One region of the Enterococcus camelliae genome, then DNA from elsewhere that is predicted to be linked to it. Evidence: a T-box and tRNA genes for the amino acid it is inferred to sense, from the RefSeq annotation. Region 1 holds a T-box; the other holds one or more tRNA genes.
The links. A T-box is a leader RNA that pairs with one kind of tRNA and senses whether it is charged. The one in region 1 lies ahead of serS (serine--tRNA ligase), so its partner is inferred to be a tRNA-Ser.
Positions count from the first base shown of each region.

Region 1 (9,553 bases):
GATGAAGTCATCGAAGTTCCTTTAAATGAATTACGACCAAATCCGTATCAACCAAGAAAGACATTTGAAGAATCTTCGTTACAAGAACTAGCCAATTCTATCGGTCAATCGGGAGTATTTCAGCCAATTATTATTCGAAAATCAGCAGTTAAAGGATATGAGATTATCGCTGGTGAGCGACGTTTTCGGGCATCAAAATTAGCAAAAAAAGAAACGATACCAGCAATTGTGCGTTCGTTTGATGAAGAAGCAATGATGCAAGTCGCTGTTTTAGAAAACTTGCAACGGGAAGATTTAAATCCTTTAGAGGAAGCAGAAGCGTATGATATGCTAATGAAAAACTTAAAACTGACCCAAGCGGAAGTTGCCGAGCGCTTAGGAAAAAGCCGCCCGTACATAGCCAATTATTTGCGCCTGTTGGCATTACCAAAACTGGTAAAAGAAATGGTCCAAGATGATCGTTTATCAATGGGGCAAGCGCGTACACTTTTAGGATTAAAGAAAAAAGATCAAATGTTAAAGATGGCAAATCGTTGTGTCAAAGAAAATCTAACTGTTCGTCAATTAGAACAATTGGTTGCGGCAACTAATGAGGCCGGTGGCAAGAAAAAAGTGCCACGAATGATTAAGGAAAAGCCCTATTATTTACGCGAAAGCGAAGATCGTTTGATGGATAAGTTTGGTACCAATGTCGAAATTCGTGAAAAAGAAGGAAAAGGGAAAATTGAGATTGAATACCTTTCGCAAAGTGATTTGACACGGATTTTGGATTTGTTAGAGATTCATTTTGATGAAGCATAGTAATGAATAAATGGAGGAGTAGAGCATGTACGATTTTGGAGACATTGTGATGATGAAAAAACCTCATGCTTGCCAAACAAATCGTTGGCAAATCATTCGTATGGGGGCAGATATTAAGATAAAATGTGAAAACTGCGGACATATTGTTATGATGCCTCGCCGCGAATTTGAAAAAAAATTAAAAAAAGTACTAGAAAAAGCAAAGAAAGAGTGAAGAAAACATGGCATTGACTGCTGGAATCGTTGGTCTACCAAATGTAGGTAAATCGACATTATTTAATGCAATTACCAAAGCGGGAGCTGAAGCAGCTAATTATCCGTTTGCGACAATTGACCCTAATGTAGGAATGGTTGAGGTACCAGATTGGCGACTACAACGTCTAACAGAGTTGATTCATCCGAAAAAAACTGTTCCAACAACATTTGAATTTACAGACATTGCGGGAATTGTTCGCGGTGCAAGTAAAGGAGAAGGATTGGGAAATCAATTTTTGAGTCATATTCGACAAGTGGATGCAATTTGCCATGTTGTTCGTTGTTTTGATGACGACAATATCACCCACGTAGAAGGACGGGTCAATCCATTAGAAGATATTGATACCATTAACTTAGAGTTGGTTTTAGCGGATTTAGATTCGATTACTAAACGGTACACCCGTGTGGCGAAGGTAGCAAAGACGAAAGATAAACAAGCTGTTGCCGAACTAGCAGTTCTTGATAAAATTAAACCAGTTTTGGAAGAAGGATTGTCTGCGCGATCAATCGAGTTTAATGAAGAAGAGCAAAAAATTGTGAAAGGCTTATTCTTATTAACAACCAAACCAGTTCTTTATGTAGCCAATGTTGCAGAAGAAGAGGTTGCAGATCTTGAGGGGAATCATTATGTGCAAGAAGTTCGCAATTTTGCAGCAAGCGAAAATGCAGAAGTAATCGTTGTGTGTGCGCGTGCAGAAGAAGAAATTGCTGAACTGGAAGAAGAGGATAAGGCTGAGTTTTTGGAAGCACTAGGAATTGAAGAGTCTGGCCTAGATAAACTCATTCGAGCAGCATATGATTTACTCGGATTGGCAACGTATTTTACAGCAGGGGAACAAGAAGTGAGAGCCTGGACTTTCCGCAAGGGCATCAAAGCTCCGCAAGCTGCTGGAATTATCCATTCTGATTTTGAACGTGGATTTATTCGAGCAGAGACGGTTTCATTCGAAGATTTGGATCACTACGGCAATATGCACGCTGCTAAAGAAGCTGGGCGTGTCCGTTTAGAAGGAAAAGAATATATTGTACAAGACGGCGATGTCATGTTGTTCCGATTTAATGTATAGATAAGAAAATAAGGGGGAAATAAGATGGAACCAGAAGTACTTCGTTCCTATGTCAGCGAAAATAGAGAGCTTGAAATGCAACTGACAAAACGCAATGAGCAGTACATCTTTGATTTGAAAAAGTCAATGAAAGCAGCAAATCTTTCGGAAGAAGAACAAACCAAAACCCTTCATGAAATGTTGCCAATCCTTGTGAAAGAACAAAAAGCGGGAAAAACGGCGCGTCAGTTGTTTGGGACCGTTTCTGAAAAAATGGATAGTCTTTTAGCAGAACCACCTGTTGAAGAGAATGCTTCGCCGTGGTGGATGTGGTTGGATAATACCTTACTCATTTTTGGTTTGTTTGGTGTAGTAACTGGGCTAATGAGTTTGTTAACAAAGAGTGCTAGTCAAACATTTGGGTTTATCACCTTGTTAGTAACATCGGCTGTAGGAGGATGGGTGTTTTATCTTTCGTACAAATATATTTACAAATATGAACAACCAGGCGCTGATCGTAGTCAACGTCCGAAAATGTGGAAAACGATTCTGGTTCTGATGGCAGCTTTCTTTGTTTGGTTTGCTCTGCTATCTGTTACCCAATTGTTACCAGCGCCATTGAACTTTGTTTTGCATCCAATCGTTACGATTGCGCTAGGTGCGTTTGCGTTAGTCGCTCGTTTCTATCTAAAGAAAAAATTTAATATTGCAAGCAGCATGGCAACACAACGACCAAAAAAATAAAATAAAAAAGGAAACTATTCAACTATTGTCTTAATTGCGATGGTTGGATAGTTTTTTGCAGAATCATGTGTGATTGAGAAGTTTAAATGATAAAATAAGTGAAGTTTCTTAGTAAATTATCGTTGAGGTCTCATTTCAAAAAGAAATTATTGACTTGTTTAGGCTTTTTTGCTATTTTCATTGATAAAAATAAAAAAGATTTGAAGGAGTGGTTACGAAAATGTCCAACTGGGAATCAAAATTCGCCAAAAAGGGATTTACGTTCGATGATGTGTTACTGATACCTGCTGAAAGTCATGTTTTGCCAAACGATGTGGATATGAGTGTCCAGCTTGCAAAAAATATTCAATTAAATATTCCAATTATCAGTGCCAGTATGGATACCGTAACAGACAGTAAGATGGCCATTGCAATGGCACGTCAAGGTGGGCTAGGCGTGATTCATAAAAATATGAGTATTGCTAGCCAGGCTGATGAAGTAAGAAAAGTAAAACGTTCAGAAAGTGGGGTCATTATTGATCCGTTTTTCTTAACGCCAGAACATACCATTGCTGATGCAGAAGAATTGATGAGTCGTTATCGCATCAGTGGCGTTCCTATTGTTGAAACCTTAGAAAATCGAAAACTAGTTGGAATTTTAACGAATCGTGATTTACGTTTTGTGACTGATTATGCCTTAACTATTTCAGAAGTGATGACAAAAGACAATTTGGTGACTGCACCAGTGGGAACTTCTTTAAAAGAAGCTGAAAAGACGTTGCAACAGCATAAAATTGAAAAGTTGCCTTTGATTGATAAAGAAGGTCGGTTGAGCGGCTTAATAACCATTAAAGACATCGAAAAGGTCATCGAATTTCCTAATGCTGCAAAAGATGAGCATGGTCGCTTATTGGTTGCCGCCGCTGTTGGAGTAACAAGTGATACGTTTGAACGTGCAGAGGCTTTATTAGAAGCTGGAGCGGATGCCATCATCATTGATACAGCACATGGTCATAGCGCAGGCGTATTACGAAAAGTATCAGAAATTCGTGCTAGATTTCCAGAAGCAACCTTGATTGCTGGGAATGTTGCGACAGCTGAGGGAACGAAAGCTTTGTATGATGCGGGTGTAGATGTAGTGAAAGTTGGGATTGGTCCCGGCTCAATTTGTACGACACGTGTAGTTGCAGGGGTTGGGGTTCCCCAACTAACGGCAATTTATGATTCCGCTTCGGTTGCACGTCAATATGGAAAAGCGATTATTGCGGACGGTGGAATTAAGTATTCCGGTGATATCGTCAAAGCGTTAGCTGCTGGCGGTCATGCGGTTATGCTAGGAAGTATGTTGGCTGGTACGGATGAATCTCCAGGTGAATTTGAGATTTACCAAGGACGTCGTTTCAAGACGTATCGTGGAATGGGTTCATTAGGAGCAATGGAAAAAGGTTCGAGTGATCGTTATTTCCAATCAGGTGTGAACGAAGCGAATAAGCTAGTTCCAGAGGGAATTGAAGGACGGGTTGCTTACAAAGGGAGTGTAGCGGATATCCTTTTCCAAATGATTGGTGGTTTGAAAGCTGGAATGGGCTACGTTGGAGCGAGCAACTTAAAAGCATTAAGAGAAGAAGCCCAATTTATTCAAATGAGTGGCAATGGATTGAAAGAATCTCATCCACATGACGTACAAATTACAAAAGAAGCACCAAACTATTCTGTTAATTCATAAGAAAGAAAACTGAACCGACCGTCCAAGTTAGAGTATCATTCTAACTTTGGACGGTCGGTTCATGTCTTCACTTCGAAACAGCCTAATTTTTTGGGGAAAGAGGCTACATAAGATTTCTGAGTTAGTCTTTTTTTCTGTTGGTCCCATAAATTATTGAAAAGATGTGTCAACAATTTATGAAATTGCGCGTTCATCTGTAGCGCTAAAATACTCATGGTAAGGCTTTTCTTGTGATTGGAGTAGTTGATCAATCGTCACTAATTTGTAGCCCTGCTGTGTCAACCAGTCGATGAGTTGTGGCAAGGCTTCGGCGGTACTTGGTTGGATATCATGCATCAGTATAATACCGTTATTAGTAATGGTTTGCTGAACCTGCGTGATGGTTTTTCCAGCATTTTTGGTTGCCCAATCTCGAGAATCGATATTCCATTGAATGATGGGTCTACCTGCCACTTCGGCGACAGTTGCATTTACTGCTCCATATGGCGGACGAATGAATTTTGGTAATTTGCCAGTTGCTAGATAAATAGCCTTATCCGTATCAGTGATTTCTTTTTGGATGGTTGCACGTGGATATTTAGGCAAATTGTAATGGTGATACGTATGGCTACCAATCTCATGTCCTCCTTCAGCGACACGTTTGACAAGATTTGGATAGCGTTCAGCATTGCTTCCTAACTGAAAGAAAGTGGCATGAACATTTTTCGCTTTCAAGGTATTTAAAATAGATGGTGTTGTTTCTGGATTCGGTCCATCATCGAAGGTTAAAGCAATTTGCTTTTGATTCTCTTCCGGTTTGGCTGCGAAGGTTTGTGCTAGTGTAGGATCCAGATAAGCTTGGTTAAGTGACGCTGCGAGACTTGCAGTATAAGGCAAGTGAATCGTTGTTTTATTCAACATCCCTTGTTTAGCAACGTCAACGGTTAATTCCTTTGGCCGGTAGTTTATCGGTGTTTGCCAAGTAAAAGCAGGAATTGCTAAGACATCATCCAGAATATCTTTGGGATTTTTTGCTTGATCAAGCAATGCTTGTTGAACCGCAAAATGAATCTGTGCTAAATTTTGTGGATTGTTTTGCAAAAGTAACTGACTCGTAATCGGTGCGCCGGTTTCAGTTTGAATATAGTTAGTAGGCAATTTTGTTTCTTGTTGTTTGACAAATGTTTTTTTTCGGATATTCCACTGATATTTGGTCATTCCTGCTTCTACCTTGCTAGCAGCAGGCGCACAGGATTGGAGATGAATAAAGGATACAAACAAATCATCATCTGCCATTTGCCATTTTTTTAAAATAGTTTGAAATTGCCCCTCTGTTGTTCCTTGAACAGTTGCTGGTATCTTTTTGTCTTGTAAGGTAATTTTGCCACTTTCTTTTGCACGGACAACTTTGACCTCACTATTTTGGGAAAAGTGCGCTTGTTGTTCTTTCTTGATTAGTTGAATTTCTGCCGCTTCTTTTTGTTTGGCAATGGTTTCCTGGTTGACTGTCGAGATAAAATAAAAACATACTGGCAAAATCACCCCTAATAAAAGGAAAAGTGAGCCTAAGAATGTCCATTTGCTAGTTAGAAAGGCAAGAAGTTTGTGGGAAGAGTGAGCATGCTTTTGACTACGAAAATTTTTTGTCATAATTTCCTCCAAAATGAAATATTCAAGAAATAATTGTAACATAATTGTAAAGCAATTACAAAATATTACCCAATAAAATGACTTCACATTGGATACCCTAAAGAATAGCATGTGTCTCTTGTAGGGAATCCAATGTGAAGTTCTTGATAACATTTCTTAAAAAGCCAATCATCGCCTAGTGAATCATACTGGATTAAGACCTTCCAGGCGAACTTTACCAAACTGATTTACGTTCTAAAGGCTGAATGGCAAGTAGTTCTTAGGCATCTTTTGTGATCTTGGTGATGCCACCCATGTAGTTCACCAAAACATCAGGTATGGTGACACTACCGTCTGCATTTTGATAATTTTCTAGTACAGCGGCAACTGTTCGTCCAACTGCTAAACCTGAACCATTCAAGGTATGGACATAACGAATTTTTCCATTGGCATCGCGGTAACGAATCATCGCGCGACGTGCTTGGAAATCTTCTGTATTTGAACATGAACTGATTTCACGGTACGTATTTTGAGCAGGAATCCAGACTTCTAAATCATAAGTTTTCGCTGCAGAAAAGCCCATATCACCCGTTGAAAGTGCGACAACGCGATAAGGTAGTTCAAGTTTTTGTAGAATTTCTTCGGCATTTTGGGTCATTTTTTCTAATTCTTCATAAGAATGATCGGCATCGCTGAACTTGACCATTTCTACTTTATTGAATTGGTGCAAGCGAATCAACCCACGAGTGTCACGACCCGCACTTCCAGCTTCCGAACGGAAAGAAGGGCTTAACGCAGTAAAATAGATGGGTAAATCTTTTTCATCCAAAATTTCTTGACTGTAATAATTTGTCAAAGGGACTTCCGCAGTTGGAATAAGTGTTAAATCAGTGTTTTCTAATTGGAAGACATCTTCTTTAAATTTCGGAAATTGTCCGGTGCCAAACATTGCCTGACTATTGACGATATAAGGAGTAATCATCTCTGTGTAGCCTTGTTCGTAAACATGTAAATCAAGCATAAAATTGTAAAGAGCTCGTTCTAAACGGGCACCTAACCCTTTATAATAAACAAAGCGACTACCTGAAACTTTTGCGCCACGTTCAAAATCCAGAATTCCTAAGTTTTCAGCTACTTCCCAATGAGGTTTTGGTTCAAAATCAAATTCACGAGTTTTATGCCACCGTCGTACTTCCACATTATCATTTTCATCTACACCGATTGGCACACTGTCATTCGGAATATTCGGTAATGTCACAGCAATCTCAGTTAATTTTTCATCGATGGTTGCTAGGGTGCCATCCAGTTCTTTGATTTTTTGACCTACTTGTTTCATTTCTTCAATTTTAGCTGTTGCATCTTCTTTTGCTCGTTTCAATTGTGCTATCTCGCCTGAGACATCATTTCTTTCTTTTTTTAGCTCTTCTGTTTCAACTAATAGACGACGGCGTTCTTCATCAAGCGCAACAAATTCATTTAGTTTCGCTTCAGGTACACCCCGAGTGGCTAGTTTCGCTTTTACTTGTTCAATATTTTGTCGAATCACTTTTATATCTAACATTTTTGTTCCTCCTCCAATAAATTTTCTAAAAAAAAGACTACTCCATTCCCAAAAAATGCTTGGGACGAAGTAGTTATTCGCGGTACCACCCAAGTTCAGCTCATCGCTGCACTTGAAATCTCGTAACCTGAGAAATAGGATCTCTTTTTCAAAAGATACATATAAAAGAACTGGATTCCAATCTTGCTTCATGCTAATTTCCACCATCCATTAGCTCTCTTGGAAAGAAACAACCTGTACTAGGTTCCATGTCTATTGCTATTAAATTTTCTTTAGCATAGCTGAAAAATTGGTATTCGTCAACTATTGCTATGTTTTGCAACCAAAGTATTTGCTTGTAGCGGTAGATGAATAATGAAAGCAGTCCATTCTGGATTTGATGTTGCATAAATATATCCACCGTGTAACGCTACGATACTTTGGGCGATAGCTAATCCAAGTCCGGTTCCGCCGGTTTCTTGTGATCGGGATTCTTCTACTCGATAAAAACGGTCAAACAAGAGATCTAACGAGCGTTTCGGAATCATTTTGCCATTGTTTTTAACCGTTACAACAACTTCCGTTCCAATTTTTTCGGCATCCATCATAATTGTAGTCGCATTTTTGCCATACTTAAAGGCATTTGTTAAAAGATTGCTAAATACACGTACTAGTTTTTCCGTGTCTCCATCCATCATGATTTGTTCTGGATTGGCCATTGTTTGAATAGTAATCCCCTTTTTATTCGCTTCTAGTTCAAAATCGGCAGCTAGTTGTTCAATTAATTGCACCATATCAAAAGAAATGACATGAAGAGGATTGCTAGGTTGTCTCACTTTTGTATATTCAAATAAATCATCTACCAGTGATTTCATTTGTTTTGCTTTTATATAAGCTGTATGAGTGTATTTCAATAATTCTTCTTCAGAATGGTATTGTCGATCTTCAATCAAGCCCAAGTAACCAATAATTGACGTAAGAGGGGTGCGAATATCATGGCTGACATTGGTAATTAATTCATCTTTAGATTTTTCAATTTTTCGCTCATCTTCAATTGCAGCCACGGTACTGTCAACTAAGCCGTTAACACTTGTCACGACACGATTTAAATCACCACTTAATTCAAAAGGGATGCGATGATCGTAGTTTCCCTCTGCAATATAATGTAATTCACTAATAATGTGGCGAAGTTGCATTTGACGATAACGGCGAATTAAACGCCAGTACAAAACGATACCATCTAATAATAAAAAAAGGGGAAACAGAATGTAACGACCATTTAAAAAAATATCTGTTTTGAAATTCTCAGCAAAAATATAACGCGCTTGAAAAACAGCATCTTGTAAAGAAGGAGCGCTATTCACTAAATTTGAAAGAATTACTACAATGGCTACGTTTAGCAGTAGAAGCAAAACAATCGTTACAATCGCCTCTGCAAACAATTCACTAATTTCTTTAGAAGTTAATACAACACGTTTTCGAGAATCATTTCGTATCAATTTTGTAACCTACACCCCAAACTGTCTGAATAATTTTTTCTCCGCCTGTCGCTTCTTCAATTTTATCCCTGAGATGACTTACGTGAACCATCACAGTTTTGGCAGAAACGACACTTTCTTGCTTCCAAACCCGTTCGAATATTTCATCGGCACTGAATACACGATTAGGGTGGGAAGCAAGTAAATAAAGAATACCAAATTCGAGAGCAGTTAATTGGATGTCCTTTCCATCTAGCGTTTTCACTTCATGGGAGTCTCGGTTAATAATTAGGGAACTGACTTCAAGTACGTCCGGCTGATTTGCAGCCACTTGCATTGTGCTTCGGCGCAATAAAGATTTTACTCGAGCCATCAC
Region 1 covers NZ_JBHUMO010000072.1:130,917-140,469, forward strand. Annotated here, with positions in the region: gene ACFSR0_RS11840 (ParB/RepB/Spo0J family partition protein) at 1-801, shown strand, start outside; gene ACFSR0_RS11845 (DUF951 domain-containing protein) at 827-1,015, shown strand; gene ychF (redox-regulated ATPase YchF) at 1,023-2,123, shown strand; gene ACFSR0_RS11855 (DUF1129 domain-containing protein) at 2,148-2,846, shown strand; gene guaB (IMP dehydrogenase) at 3,067-4,551, shown strand; gene ACFSR0_RS11865 (polysaccharide deacetylase family protein) at 4,726-6,180, opposite strand; gene serS (serine--tRNA ligase) at 6,440-7,720, opposite strand; T-box leader at 7,778-7,982, opposite strand; gene ACFSR0_RS11875 (sensor histidine kinase) at 8,020-9,195, opposite strand; gene ACFSR0_RS11880 (response regulator) at 9,185-9,553, opposite strand, start outside.

Region 2 (9,553 bases), on a different contig from region 1:
CATTCCATTAAAAGAGAAATAGCATTTTCGATTTTGGAAAAAAAACAAGAGCTAAAGCTTGATTTTGTGGCAGCTGAAAATAGACAATCATTTTACGTTGATCAAATTGAAGGGGTGGAGCCCCATTTCTTTGCAGCAGATAAAATTTTAACAACGAATCTTTTTAAAAATCTTTCAAGCAACCCTACTTCGCTGTTATTGAAAACCAAACATGAATATGCTTCGCAAACATCAGAAAAGTTGATGTCTGAATTTAAAGATGAGATTGACGTGCGTACATGGGGTGGCCCAAATGCTATTTTAGAAGTTGTTCCCAAAGGTGTTCAAAAAGCTATGGGTGTAGACATCATCGCACAGTCCCTAAAAATTCCTCAAAAAGATGTCATTGCATTCGGTGATGAACACAATGATGTAGAGTTAATTGACTATGCTGGCTGGGGTGTCGTGATGAAAAATGGCACAGATCAATTAAAGTCTTATGCAAATGATATTACGGAAAAAACAAACGACGAGGATGGTTTGGCCGATTATTTGGAAAAATATTTAGCATTATAAAAAACGTGAGCGATTCCCACTTTCATCGCTCACATTTTTTATTTGATTGAATTCAGTGTTGCTACTCGAAATACGTACGAACCTCTTCCTTATTTTATGAAATCGTTTGGTAAATATTATCTAATTCTCGTTGATTGCGGATCATGACAACTTTCTCACCGTACGTTTGTTTAATCGATTGGTAACTAGCTCGTTTATCTTTTGTTCTACCATAGTATAGAATCCACAGCAGAAATTCCCAATCTAGCTTTTCTGGGCAATTATCCGCCATATCTGGACGACTTCGTCCAAAGTATTGCTTTGTTCGTTTTAGAACACGCCACAGACAATTCCACCTCGAAAACAAAAGAAGATAAATTTTATCGGCTTTTTCCAATCGTTCTTCATAAAAAAATTTCCGATAATTTCCATCAATTACCCAGTTTTCTTGACTTATAAAAGATTTTACCAGTGTTTCTGATTCTACGTTATCTCTTTCGTGCCAGTTATCAACAAAGTTCACTTGATCCATATGCAAAAGTGGCAATTGCCTATCTAAGGCAATGGTTCTAGCCAATGTGGATTTTCCACTACCACTATACCCCATAACCAACACTTTCATTTTAATTTCACTCTACTTTCCTTGCTTGATTAGCAAAATATTTATACAAACTAGCGAATCTCCCAGTATAGTTTGGATCCCATGGTTTTTCTTTACCACAAAAATGCAGAAAAACAGTTTCGCCAATCACCCAATCAAGCGTCCACTTTCCTTTGCTTATTAATTCATAAGTTGTCTTCTTTCGCACATCGTAATTATATTTCTCATCTGGTAAAGAGACAATTCGATCGCCATACAACGCATTTAAAACATCTTGATCTGGCAATAACAAATTAAATGTATTTTCACTTATAAATTGATAAATATCAGCTCTTTTTACCTTTTTTCGAATCATGGGAAGGTTCATAAGTAGCACGCCTGAATTGAAATAGCCTTCAGATTCATAACTCTTTAACCGAACCTTATTGATAACATTGGTTAAGTTGGTCAGTTTAGCATGACTACATGCCCCATACAAATTATTGCCTAAATCAAATTCAAATACAGACTTCCAGTTGTTTAGACACAGGATATCTGCATCAAGGTACAAAATTGTTTGTAAGTCTTCAGGAAGATATTCATGTGCCAATAAACGATAGTAAATGGTATCCGGATAACGTTCGGAAACAGGCGCTTCTTTAAAATCATGGGGATTTACCAGAATGGGATGATAAAGAATACCTTGTTTTTGACAAAAAACTGATAGCTCAGTCATCTTGTGCAATGTTTTTTTCACCATCACATAGGCATGGATTGTTTCCCCTTCCTTACTTGCCGTCTTAATAGATAGTAAAGTCGTTTTTAATTGTTCAACATAAGAGTCGTCAATCGAAAATAAGAAGTTGTACTCACTCATTCCTTTGTCTCTCCTTTTTTACTTATTACTTTTATTATACATCAACCTTTTCCAATTTTTATGGTAAAAAAGATCCTCCGCATCATGCTACGGCAATCTGCTAAAATCTATTTTTAATCTTTGACAAAGCGGTCCTTTTTCATAAAAAGCGGTGAACAACTATAGATGTCGTCCACCGCAATCATTGCTATTAAGGAGAGTACGGGATTTGAACCCGTGCACCGGTATAAGCCGGCTCGCTGGATTTCGAGTCCAGTGCATTACCACTCTGCCAACTCTCCATGACCATTATTTTCTTCTTTTCAGATTTAAAAGTCAAGTGTTTTTTTATAAAGAGAAGCCATCAGAGAATTCCTTTATTTCCACTATACTAAATAAAGAAATCTCTGTTTTTTTATTTTTTAGGAACGCCCAAGAGTGCCACAAATTGTTCCAACAATTTCTTTTCTTGCTCAAGTGACGGATGAATAATACCGGATTTCTTTAAAAGTGCCATGCCTGTTGAGGCTATCCACATACGGTCGTGTAGATGACCAATAGCTTCTTCAGATAAATCACCATGTTCAGGCACTAGTATTTCATGGTTTTTCAAAAAATATGCCATCGATTGTTGGTACAGTTCAGTACCTGACCCACTATTTTCAAAAAATAGCGCTTTAAAAATTTGTGGGTTGGTTTGAGCGAAATCAATGTAACGAGTCCACTCAGCCAGAGTTGCTTTTTCATCTTTGTTTGTAGGTGGTACGTCTATGCCAATTTCATCGAGTAATTGCTCAATAAGTGTTCGTTTCAACTCATTCATACTTTTAAAGTGCATGTAGATGGGTTGGGTTGACCCTCCCATTTTTTTTGCAATATTACGTGCGGTGAAATGTTCAAAGCCACTTTCTGCTACCAATTTACGTGCTGCTTTTAGAATTTGCTCTTTTGTATAGACCTTATGACGCATAAACTCCCTCCTATCCGTAGACTACTTGCAACTATCTTACTCTTATTTTAAAAGATAGCCCAAAAAAAGCAAAGGTTATTTGTTTTTTTATCAAAGTTTCTTTAATCTAATCTTGTCGCGATTTCTTTGAAAGGGTAAACTGTAGTTGCATTATTTTAACAAATTGAGGAGAGGGTTTCATGACAGACTCACGTGATTTATTAATGGAAACATGTCTTCTTGCTGGACGAATCATGATGGAAAATGGTTCTGAGGTCTATCGAGTAGAAGATACCATGAATCGGATTGCAAAAAATGGTGGTGAACCCAAAAGTGTCAGCTATGTCACTGCCACAGGTATTTTTATGAGTTTTCGTAATCAACAATTGACGCAGATTGAAAGTGTGGGCGATCGTTTGATTAATCTTGAGAAAGTCGTGGCTGTTAATCGACTCTCGCGCGAATTTGCAGAGAATAAAATAACGCTTCAAACGTTGAATCACTCGTTAAAAGAAGCCAACCAACATACGCCGTCCTTTCCTTTGTATTTACAGATTATTTGTGCAGGCATCGTCAGCAGTACGCTAATGTATGCCTTTGGTGGTACTTGGATGGAATTTTTCCCGACTTTTTTGGTAGGTGCCTCGGGCTTTTTTGTTAGCATCTTTATAAAAAAACGTATAGAATTGCGCTTTTTTGATATGTTTTTTGCCTCATTTTTGATTGGCGTTATTGCTATTTTATTGGGTCATTTTTTTCAGTCAATGAACGCCGATCATATCATCATTGGAGGTGTTATGCCATTGGTTCCAGGAGTAGCTATCACCAACTCTTTTCGGGATATCCTCGCCGGGCATATTATCAGCGGTCAAGCTAGAGGTACTGAGGCAATTATCGTTGCTTCTGCCATTGCCGTTGGAATTGCAACGGCATTAACGCTTTTAGGAGGGCTTCTTTAATGAACTGGTTGATGCAATTATTACTTAGTTATTTGGGAACTATCGCCTTTGGTGTGCTAACAAACATCCCTAGAAAGGCCTTGCATGCTTGTGGTATAACAGGAATGATTAGTTGGCTAATCTTTCTTTTCCTTCGAGAACATTCCTTTGGGATTGGTTCTGCCAATTTTTTTGCGGCGTTTTTCATAGGATTGGCAAGTGTTTACTTCTCAAGAAGAAAAAAAATGCCCATGATTATCTTTATTGTTCCCAGTATTGTCCCATTAGTTCCTGGCGCACCAGCTTACCAAGCAGTCAGAGAATTTGTTTTGGGTAATTCAGGAGTGGGCGTTCAGAATATGTTGACGGTCATTCTAACAGCTGGCGCAATTGCAGCTGCATTCATGATGACAAGTTTGGTAGAACAATTGGTTTTAAAATGGCACTATGTTAAAAAAAATCGTTCGTAAGTCCCATTTATTTGTTAAGAGCAATTGGTATAATGGTGTTGAGAAATCATCGTGCTATCTTACAAAACCGTTCGTAACATTTCGATGATTTTACTAGTATTTTTCGGTTTTTCTGTTTATGATAGAGAAAATAAACAATAAAGGGGGACAGAAAGAATGAATGTAGCAATTTCACGACGGATTATAAACATCATTTCAGTAATAGGTATCGGTTTTTCCGTAGCTTTGGCTGTCTATTTTTACAATCTTGGTGTTTTTAAAGACATTAATTCATTAAGAGGATTAGTTGGCACGTCGACAGTTATTGGTCCAATCATCTTTATTCTTATCCAAATATTGCAGGTTGTTATTCCAATTATTCCAGGTGGTATTTCAACTGCCGCTGGTGTGTTAATATTTGGACCTTATGCTGGTTTTCTATACAATTACATTGGCATTTGCGTCGGTTCCTTGATTATTTTTCTGTTAGCACGGCGTTATGGCAAACCGTTCATATTAAGCATGATGAGTGAACACACTTATAACAAATATTCGAATTGGTTAACAAATGAAAAACGGTTTGAACGATTTTTCGCATTAGCCATTTTCTTACCAGTTGCACCAGATGATGCACTCTGTTTGATGGCAGGTCTTACGAAGATATCCTTTAAGCGATATGCCTTCATTATTTTCTTGGCCAAACCTTTCTCAATTTATCTTTACAGCCTTGCGCTTATTTATGGCGGAACATTTTTATCTAGTTTACTTGGTTAACTATAAACACTTAACATTCCTAAGTGGTGACTACCAGTTGTCAGAGCTTTTTTGACAAACCATTGCGTAGCCACCATTTAGATGTTTTTTTTTATTTTCTGGAGGGATGCTTACATGAAGACATTGAAAAAAGATTTTTTCTGGCCACTCACTTTTTTCAAAAACAGTCGAGCCTATTTCCGTGATGTGATACTTGCCCATTTGTTTATCCTAATTATTGCTATACCTGGGCTCACACTATTGACAAAATTTTTACTGGATCAAACCGATAGTACCTATTTTTCAATTTCAAATTTTCCACAAGCGATATATCACCAACCTATTCTCTTTCTGGCCTTTATTCTTTTGCTTCTTACTTTTTTAGCTATTTTATATTTGGAGTTTTCTTTTTTGCTGTATAGTATGTTTTTTATCCAAAAACAACAATCCGTATCTGTCAAAAAAATTTTTTCATTGGCGAAAAAGCAACTAAAATCGCTTAATGCGGCCGTTGTGTTCTTTTTTCTTTTTTACATTGTTTTACTATTCCCCTTTAGTTTTTTGCCGTATCGATCCGATTTGTTAGCCAAAGTCCAAATACCAGCTTTCATACTTGATTATATTTTTACAAATCGCTGGCTTTTCGTTGTTGGTTTTTGTCTGATATATCTTTTTTTCCTCTATCTTGGTTATCGATTGTTTTTTGTATTACCGGATCTTATTTTAAATCGCTCCACTGTCAAACATGCAGTTCGAACAAGTTTTGCTTTAACAAAAAAAACTTTTCTATTTATGTTAGGTAGTTTTGGCCTCTTATTTCTTATGATAAGTCTGATGAATACCCTTATTTTTTCAATTGTTTCGTTTAGTCAATTTTATTTTGATCGTGCTCTCCCATCTATTTCAATCTACTCTGCTGTTTTCTTTATGCTTTGTTTACAAATCATGCTAGTCGTTTCACTCGTACTCACAACTTTTAGCAGTTTTTATTATATGATCTTTATGATGGAAAAAGAGAAATGTTTGCCTGAAATTGATGAGAGTCTGCCCGCTTCCGTTTCTGCTACTCAACTCAAAATGAGCAAATACTTATTCCTTTTTTTAGGAATTCTCTTGAGTGGGGCAACATTGACTTACAATTTTAACTATTTACAAGCTTTTTCAATCAAAAATCCAATAACCATTTCGCATCGCGGCGTATCCGATAAGAACGGTATTCAAAATACGATTCCAAGTTTAGTCAAAACCTCAAAAGAATTTCATCCAGATTATGTTGAAATGGATGTTCAAGAAACCAGTGACCATCACTTTATCGTTTTTCACGACTTTAATTACAACCATCTGGCCAATAAAAGACTCGTTCCTGAGCGTAATACCCTGGAGACAGCTTTAAATTTAACTCTTAAAGAGAACGGGCAAACGGGGAAAATTCCAACTTTTGATGATTATTTAAAAGCAGCTCAAGCATTAAACCAAAAGCTACTGATTGAAATCAAAACACAGAAAAAGAACCCTGAAGCGATGGTTAAGAGATTTTTAGAACAGTACGGTAGCATTATTAAAAAGGAACATCATCAAGTTCAGTCGTTAAACTACGATGTGGTAGAACAAATGAAAACCTTGTCGCCAAGCATCAAGACAGGCTATATTACACCTTTTAATCTTGTAAGTCCGCCTACAACAAAGGGCGATTTTATCGTAATGGAAATGACTTCCTTGACTACTAAATATGTTTCTCTCGTTCAAAAAAAAGGGAAAGAAATCTATGTGTGGACACCAAATGATAAAAACACAATGGAAAGAATGATGCTTTATGGCGTTAATGGGATTATTACTGATCGGATGGATTATTTAAATCAAACCAAAAGAGACATTCACAATATTAGTTATGCAGATAAATTAGCGTTTTTTGTTCTTGGATTCGGTTAACCTTTTTAAAAATTTAATTAAGAAAGAAACGATATTTTTGAAAAATAAATGAAAAGGTGGTAGCTTAGAGATGGTGTTAGGGAATAACACCATCTCATCATATAAAAAAGAAGGAGGAATGACAAATGACTTTTACCAAAACAAATATGACTTATCGAATTGCGTTCGATTCTGTCAAAAATGCTTTCGTGGCCATTGATGCAACTGATGAACAACACTTTGCTTATGGCGTTACAATTGAAGATGCAATTAAGAACTTAAAATCCGACAAATAAGAGGAGTTCGATTGACAATGACTTGTGGACAGTCTGACGAAAACAAACAGTAGGGACCATTTTTAGACTAGAGCTAAAAATGGCCTTTTTTTTTGCACAAAAAAAGCACACTCAGTGAGTGTACTTTTTCGTGATTCTACAAGCGTGCATTCAATTCTTTTGATAATTCTTCATAGCCTGGTTTGCCTAGTAGGGCAAACATGTTCTTTTTATAAGCTTCCACTCCTGGTTGATCAAATGGATTCACGCCGTTCAAATAACCAGATACACCTACAGCAACTTCAAAGAAATACATTAAATACCCCAAAGTGTAGGCATCCATTGTTGGAATTTTCACCAATAGATTTGGTACTCCTCCATCTGTATGTGCAAGCAACACACCTTCAAATGCTTTTGTGTTAACAAAATCAACTTCTTTTCCTTGAAGATAACCTAATCCATCCAGATCAGCTTCTTGGGTAGGAATTGTCACTGATTTTCTTGCTTTTTCAACTTTTACGACTGTTTCAAAGATGTTCCGATTGCCTTCTTGAATAAATTGTCCTAAAGAATGCAAGTCAGTTGAAAAGTTTGCACTTGATGGATAGATTCCCTTTTGATCTTTTCCTTCCGATTCTCCGTATAACTGTTTCCACCATTCAGAAAAATATTGCATCCCTGGTTCATAGTTAATTAACAATTCAGTAACTTTTCCTTTACGATAAAGGATATTTCGTAGCGCCGCATATTGATAGGCTTCATTTTCTTCCAGTTTGTCGCTTGAATAAGCTTCACTTGCATCTGCAGCCCCCTGCATTAAGGCATCAATGTCTGCTCCACTAGCTGCGATAGGTAATAAACCAACAGCAGTTAAAACAGAAAAACGTCCACCAACATCATCAGGAATAACAAATGTTTCCCATTTTTCAGCATCTGCTTCCACTTTAACTGCTCCACGAGCTTTGTCTGTCGTAGCGTAAATTCGCTTATTGGCTTCTTCTTTTCCATATTTTTTAATTAATAATTCTTTGAATACACGGAATGCAATTGCAGGTTCCGTTGTCGTACCTGATTTGGAGATGACGTTGACAGAAAAATCACGGTCCCCAATTACTTCTATTAAGTCAGCAAGGTACGTAGAGGAAATAGAATTTCCTGCAAAAAAGACTTGTGGGCAGCTTCTTTCTGATTTTGGTAAAACATTGTAAAAAGAATGGTGTAGAAATTCTATAGCTGCTCGCGCGCCAAGGTAAGAGCCACCAATACCGATTACAACTAATACTTCTGAGTCATCTTGAATTTTTTTGGCAGCCTGTTTGATACGTGCAAATTCCTCTTTGTCATAATCCTTAGGTAAGTTCAACCATCCACGAAAATCACTGCCAGGACCTGTTCCTTCACGCAACATTTTATCTGCTGCTGAAATCATTCCTTGCATATACCCTAATTCATGTTCATTAATGAATGGGGCAACTTTTGAATAATCAAATGCGATATGGGCCATTTTTTCTCCTCCTATGAGATAAATTAACTACAAATTAACTTTACTTTTTTTTTGATAAAATGGCAAGCAAAGATTGATGCACCGCCTATCGCCTCAAACTAGACAAGTCCTTGTCTAAGCATTGCTTTAGCAACTTTTTCAAACCCGGAAATATTCGCTCCCAGAACAAAATTATTTTTTTGTCCATAGTTCACAGCTGTATCGTAACAAGCTTGATAGATTTCTTTCATGATACCATCTAGTCGTGCATCTACTTCCGCGAAGGTCCATTGTAAACGTTGAGCATTTTGACTCATTTCTAATGCAGATACCGCTACACCACCAGCATTAGCCGCTTTACCTGGGCAATAATAAATACCATTTGACACAAAGTAATTAGCTGCTTCAAGTGAAGCAGGCATGTTCGCCCCTTCGGCAACCACTGATACACCATTTCTTACTAACCGTTTTGCTGCTTCTTCGTCAATTTCGTTTTGCGTTGCACATGGGAAAGCTAACTCGGCCGAAATTTCTTTATCCCATAACGATCCTTCAAAATACTGAGCGCTCGCTTTTTCGTTTACATAGGCCGTCAAGCGTTCTCTTCTAACTTCTTTTATTTCTTTAAGTAGGCTGAGATCAATGCCATTCTCATCAATAATATAACCATTTGAATCTGAACAACTTATGACAGTCGCACCTAATTCCTGCAATTTTTCAATTGCATAAATTGCGACATTTCCACTACCAGAAACCAACGCTTTTCGGCCCTCAATGTTTTTTTGCTGATCTGCTAATAAATGTTTAACAAAATAGACTACCCCATAG
Region 2 covers NZ_JBHUMO010000005.1:15,907-25,459, forward strand. Annotated here, with positions in the region: gene ACFSR0_RS01070 (Cof-type HAD-IIB family hydrolase) at 1-555, shown strand, start outside; gene ACFSR0_RS01075 (DNA topology modulation protein FlaR) at 650-1,156, opposite strand; gene ACFSR0_RS01080 (glycosyltransferase family 8 protein) at 1,164-1,991, opposite strand; tRNA gene ACFSR0_RS01085 (tRNA-Ser) at 2,185-2,272, opposite strand; gene ACFSR0_RS01090 (TetR/AcrR family transcriptional regulator) at 2,386-2,940, opposite strand; gene ACFSR0_RS01095 (threonine/serine exporter family protein) at 3,120-3,878, shown strand; gene ACFSR0_RS01100 (threonine/serine exporter family protein) at 3,878-4,327, shown strand; gene ACFSR0_RS01105 (TVP38/TMEM64 family protein) at 4,484-5,080, shown strand; gene ACFSR0_RS01110 (glycerophosphoryl diester phosphodiesterase membrane domain-containing protein) at 5,195-6,988, shown strand; gene ACFSR0_RS01115 (hypothetical protein) at 7,114-7,263, shown strand; gene ACFSR0_RS01120 (glucose-6-phosphate isomerase) at 7,400-8,746, opposite strand; gene gdhA (NADP-specific glutamate dehydrogenase) at 8,845-9,553, opposite strand, start outside.
Region 2: it encodes a tRNA-Ser, which carries the amino acid that the T-box ahead of serS (serine--tRNA ligase) is inferred to sense. The anticodon was not compared.